2 linked regions of the Caldalkalibacillus thermarum genome follow. Each later gene encodes a partner of the first gene's protein in a complex. Links are inferred from orthologs where the notes say so. Each region holds a gene or a part of one and is shown in the gene's direction. Other genes may lie near its edges.

The links.
Region 2: the proteins of dnaN (region 1) and dnaX are in contact, whole or in part, in a cryo-EM structure (PDB 8GIZ), measured with the Escherichia coli proteins. The link is inferred for Caldalkalibacillus thermarum from one-to-one orthologs.

The regions. Positions count from the first base shown.
Region 1 is NZ_BMKZ01000046.1:13,350-16,281, reverse strand. The notes cover bases 49-2,931. They hold dnaN (DNA polymerase III subunit beta), read left to right. Parts: upstream 49-864; coding sequence 865-1,998; downstream 1,999-2,931. Other genes in these bases: recF (DNA replication/repair protein RecF), read left to right, coding at 2,330-2,931; yaaA (S4 domain-containing protein YaaA), read left to right, coding at 2,097-2,318; dnaA (chromosomal replication initiator protein DnaA), read left to right, coding at 49-682. In the rest of the region: more of dnaA, read left to right, coding at 1-48; more of recF, read left to right, coding at 2,932-2,932. UniProt on the Escherichia coli protein: Confers DNA tethering and processivity to DNA polymerases and other proteins. Acts as a clamp, forming a ring around DNA (a reaction catalyzed by the clamp-loading complex) which diffuses in an ATP-independent manner freely and bidirectionally along dsDNA.
Region 2 is NZ_BMKZ01000073.1:2,026-4,940, reverse strand. What follows is about bases 1-2,866. They hold dnaX (DNA polymerase III subunit gamma/tau), read left to right. Parts: upstream 1-492; coding sequence 493-2,241; downstream 2,242-2,866. Other genes in these bases: recR (recombination mediator RecR), read left to right, coding at 2,605-2,866; IEW48_RS15975 (YbaB/EbfC family nucleoid-associated protein), read left to right, coding at 2,264-2,575; IEW48_RS15985 (ATP-binding protein), read left to right, coding at 1-338. In the rest of the region: more of recR, read left to right, coding at 2,867-2,915. UniProt on the Escherichia coli protein: Part of the beta sliding clamp loading complex, which hydrolyzes ATP to load the beta clamp onto primed DNA to form the DNA replication pre-initiation complex.

The DNA.
Region 1 (2,932 bases):
ACAGACACAAGAGGAATTTTTCCATACTTTTAATACCTTGCATGAGGAAGCGAAACAAATTGTGATCTCAAGCGACAGACCACCTAAAGAGATCCCTACATTGGAAGACAGGCTGCGCTCCAGGTTTGAATGGGGCTTAATCACCGACATCACGCCGCCCGATCTGGAAACCAGGATTGCCATCCTGCGTAAAAAGGCAAAGGCTGAAAATCTGGATATTCCCAATGAGGTTTTAGTGTACATTGCCGATCTCATCAATACCAATATCCGCGAACTGGAAGGGGCCTTAACCCGGGTCGTGGCGTACAGTACCATGACCAATCAAGATATCAGCACGGAGCTGGCCCAGGAAGCCTTGAAAGATATTGCGCCGAGTAACAAACCTCACTTGATCACGATTGCCCATATTCAACAAGTCGTTGCTGACCATTTCGGTTTAAAGGTTGAAGATTTAAAAGGGAAAAAACGGACCAAGTCAATTGCCTACCCACGTCAAGTGGCCATGTACTTATCCCGCGAACTGACCGATTCTTCCCTGCCCAAAATTGGGCAAGAATTTGGCGGACGAGACCATACGACCGTCATTCACGCCCACGAAAAAATAAAAAAGGATCTGCAAAAAGATACCTCGTTTCAAAAAATAGTGGAACATCTGATCAAAGTGATCAAGAAAGAGACTTAATATCAACATGTGTATAACAAAACAAGCCTATACACACGCCATCCACATGTGTATAGGCTTTATTTTGCTGCCAGAGATCAAGTTATCCACAATTACACAGGCATTAATGATTAATACGAACTAAATTAATATATTATGCTAAAATAAATGGCATATGCTAAAAAAATTTGGAGGTCGACAGCATGCATATTGTGGTGGATCGAGAAGCTTTAAAAGAAGCGGTTAATCAGGTATCCAAAGCCGTATCATCGCGGACCACAATCCCTATTCTAACCGGTATCAAACTGACAGCTACCCATGAAGAATGCATTTTAACCGGCAGTGATTCTGACATTTCCATCCAGGTTTCCATTCCCGCCCAACGGGATGATATAGAATTAATTAAAGTGGTTAAAATAGGTAGTATCGTCCTTCCGGCCAAATATTTTGCAGAAATCGTCAAAAAACTGCCAGCTGAACACATTGAGATTGAAGTGCTGGAAAATGAAGTCACTCACATTCGCTCCGGATCAACGGAGTTTAATTTAAACGGATTAAATGCTGAAGAATATCCCCGCCTGCCCCAACTGGAAGAGGATCAGGTCTTCAGCATTCCGGCCCAGTTGCTTAAAAGTTTGATTCGTCAAACATCCTTTGCCGTCTCCACATTGGAATCCCGTCCCATTTTAACAGGGGTCTTGCTTAAACTGGAGGAAGGGCTGCTGACGTTAGTGGCTACCGACAGCCACCGCTTAGCACACCGTTCTGCCCAAGTGGAAGTCAATCACAACCTCTATCTTGAAAATGTGGTCATTCCTGGGCGGAGCATGAACGAATTGCAGCGCATTTTAGAAGACGAGTCAGATCCGGTTGATATCGTGATTACCAATAATCAGATGCTGGTCAAAGCAGGACGCTTGCTCTTTTACTCCCGCCTGTTGGACGGCACGTATCCAGATACAGAGCGCATCATTCCCTCAACAAGCAAAACCACGCTGGAAGTGGAAACGAAAGCGCTTTTGTCCGCCATTGAACGCGCATCTCTTTTAGCGAAAGACAGTAAACATGTGGTAAAATTGAGTATACAAGAAGAGCGCATCCATATTACCTCTAACACCCCGGAAATCGGGCAAGTGTTTGAGCAGGTTAACGCTCACCATATAGAAGGGGAAGAAATTCAGATCGCGTTTAACGCCAGATTTATGCTGGATGCCCTCCGTGTCATTGACTCGCCGCAGGTTTCGATCCAATTTACAGGTGCCTTAAGCCCGTTTGTGATTAAGCCAACAGATCATGAACATATGCTGCACCTTATTCTTCCTGTGAGAACCTATTAAGTTCTCTTAAGTTTTATATCTCTTACCTGAGTTGTAACAATGAGCGGGAACAAACCAATTTCTTCGCAAGACCAGCACAGAGGAAAAGGTGAATTGTTTTGGCCAAGATCATCCACATTTCCACACCTTATATTACACTGGGACAACTGTTAAAACTGGTAGGTGTCATCGATACTGGCGGGCAAGCCAAATGGTTTCTGGCCGAACATGACGTTCTGGTTAATGGCCAAACGGAAAACCGCCGGGGACGGAAACTATACCCTGGTGATGTCATTGAAATTGACGGCTTTGGTCAGGTTAAGATTGCTGCACAAAGCTAGGGGGATTCCCTTTGTATGTCAAACGTTTAACCCTGCAACATTTTCGCAATTATGCTACCCTTGAGCTAGAGTTCCAACCGGGGATCTATTTGTTTATTGGGGACAATGCCCAAGGAAAAACCAACCTTTTAGAGTCGTTATATGTGTTGGCCATGACCAAATCTCACCGCACCTCCAAGGAGAAGGAACTGATTCAGTGGCACAAGGCGCACACTACGCTAGCCGCAGAGCTAGAAAAAAAATACGGCTCTGTTACGCTGGAATTACACATTTCTCAAAGAGGAAAACGGGCCAAGCTGAATCACTTGGAACAAAAACGGTTAAGTGATTATATCGGCACCTTAAATGTGGTGATGTTTGCACCTGAGGATCTCGAATTGGTCAAAGGAAGTCCTCAGGTGCGCCGTCGTTTTATTGATATGGAGCTGGGGCAGGTGAGTGCCAATTACTTATACGATTTGGGGCGTTATCAGAAACTATTAATGCAGCGCAATGCTCTCTTGAAAGAATGGACTGACCGGGAAAAACACCGTCCCATGGTTGACGTCTTTACCCAGCAGCTTATTGACGTGGCGGTCAAATTATATCAAAAGCGTTTCAAGTTTCTGCACAAG
Region 2 (2,915 bases), on another replicon or contig:
CGGTTTTGGGAGATAAGGAGCTGTTAAAACAGGTGTTCCTGAATATTTGTAAAAACGCGATTGAAGCCATGGGCAACAAAGGGCAGCTCAGCTTGTCCTCTCAACTTTTACGGGAAGAACAAATGATCCGCATTGATATTATGGACACTGGACCAGGCATTCCGCCTTATGTGATTGATAAAATTTTTGAACCGTTTTTTACCACCAAGGAGGAAGGGACTGGCTTGGGCCTTTCAATCTGCCAACGGATTATCCATGATATGGGAGGCAAGATACGGGTTTCCTCGAAAGGGTATGGCACCACCTTTCACGTATGTATCCCCTATCTGGACGCTTAAGCGCAAGAGCTTTCTTTGGGCGGCGGAGAGTCTTTTTTTAAGTGTTTGCCCGCGGTATAATAATATAAGTTGCGAGGAGAGACTCATGTGGAGAAGCGGGTGTAAGCAAGCAGAAGGAAATTAAGACGGCATGTTTGAAACGGAGAGGTTGACCATGACGTACCAAGCGTTATATCGTGTCTGGCGGCCCCAGACCTTTCGTGATGTGATAGGACAAGAACACATTACGCAAACTTTGCAGAATGCCTTGGTCAATCAAACGTATACCCATGCTTACCTGTTCACCGGTCCAAGGGGGACCGGGAAAACAAGCACAGCAAAGATCATGGCTAAGGCGGTCAACTGTCAGGAGGCTCCGACGGCTGAACCTTGCAATCAGTGTGCTGCTTGCCGCGGGATTACCCAGGGAACAGTGGTTGATGTGGTTGAAATCGATGCGGCTTCCAACAATGGTGTGGATGAAATACGGGATCTGCGGGATAAAGTGAAATATGCCCCCACTGAAGTGCGCTTAAAAGTGTACATCATTGATGAGGTTCATATGCTAAGCCAAGGGGCGTTTAACGCTTTGCTTAAAACGCTTGAAGAACCCCCCTCCCACGTGATGTTTATTTTGGCTACCACCGAACCGCATAAGATTCCTCTCACCATTATGTCCCGCTGTCAACGGTTTGATTTTAAGCGTATTTCCCAAAAAGAGATGCTTAAGCGGCTCAAGTTGATATGCGCTGAAGAAGGCTTCCAGGTCCAAGAGGAAGCCCTGGAGCTTTTGACTCAAGTGGCAGAAGGCGGTATGCGCGATTGCCTCAGTTTGCTTGACCAGGTTGTCTCCTATGCCGATGGAGAGGTGACGGTGGCCGATGTGGAGGCCGTTACCGGTTCAGTGGCCCAGGAAGCATTAACCGACCTGGCTGATTGCCTGCTGAGGAACAAGACGGAAGAAGCCATCAGGCGTTTAAACCTGTTGATTGAAGAGGGGAAGGAACCGGTTCGCATTGTGGAAGACTTAATTTACTTTTACCGGGATGTGTTGCTGTACCGGCAGGCCCCAGGGTTAGCTGAGGGATTTCAGCGGTTGCAGCTGACAGAACAGTTGAAGGAAAGAATTGAAACCTACCAGGATGAGCATCTGTTTCAGGCCATTGAGCGGCTCAGCCGGGCCCAGCAGGACATGAAATGGACACACCATCCCCGCGTTTTTTTGGAAGTGGCTTTGATTCAGCTGACCCATCAACTGGCCCAGCCGGCTTCCAAAGAGGTTGCAGCGCGCCATGATCTTGACCAGCTAGCGGCGACGAGTGAAGAGGTAGAACAACTCAAGGCCAAAGTTGATATGTTAGAAAAAACGCTCAAACGGCTGAGCCAACAGGGCAGCACCGCTACAGCAGGACAAGAGGAGAAGAGCTCCAGAGCTGTGGGCAAGCGCCGCCCTGCATCCCCATCGTCTTTGTCCGTCACCCAATTAAAAAAGTGGTTAACAACAGCCAGCAAGTCCATGTTAAAACATTTGCAGGAGAAGTGGCCAGCCATTTTGGAAGAAGTGAAGCGGAAACAGATTACGGTCCATGCCTGGCTGCGGGATGGCGAGCCAGTAGCCTGCGGTCCCAGTTTCTTCTTGCTGGCCTTCAAAAGTGCGATCCACCGGGAGACAACCGAAAAAGAGAGCCACCGCCAGCTGATTGAACAGGTGGTTTGCCGTCACCTACAAACAGAGGCACAAATGGTCACAATTATGTATAATGAATGGGAAGAGCTTAAACAGCAATATATAGCAGAACACAAAGAGAACAAAGAGAAGCAAGCAGAAGACCAGGCCAAAGAGAAACAGGATCCTTTTTACAGTGAAGCGGTCCGCCTGGTAGGGGAAGAGCTGGTTGAAGTGGTTGAGGATCGCCATGAATGATGACAAAGGAGGTTTCATTCCCATGAGAAACATGCACAACATGATGAAGCAAATGCAAAAAATGCAAAAACAGATGCAAAAGGTACAGGAAGAGTTAAAGGAAAAAACGGTTGAAGGAACCGCTGGCGGCGGGATGGTCAGCATTACTTTAAACGGTCACAAGGAACTGGTGAATGTGAGCATTAAACCTGAAGCGGTCGATCCGGATGATGTGGAGATGCTGGAGGATCTGATCATGGCTGCCATGAATGATGCCATGAAGAAAGCGGACGAATTAATTCAAAGCGATATGGGCAAGCTGACAGGCGGTCTGAACATTCCAGGACTGTTCTAACACAGGCCTAATGTGAAGGGGGAACGTATGTGCATTATCCGGAACCCATCGCCAAATTGATCGAAGGTTTTATGAAATTGCCAGGCATCGGTCCTAAAACGGCCAGCCGTCTGGCTTTTTTTGTGTTAAGCATGAAGGAAGATGATGTGCTTGATCTAGCCAAGGCGCTGGTCAATGCCAAACGGGGCTTAACTTATTGTTCGGCCTGCCATAACATTACGGATATTGATCCCTGCCGGATTTGCCAGGATAAAGGGCGGGACCGCTCTGTCATTTGTGTGGTGCAAGATCCTAAGGACGTGATTGCCATGGAGCGGACCAAAGAGTATGCAGGGTTATA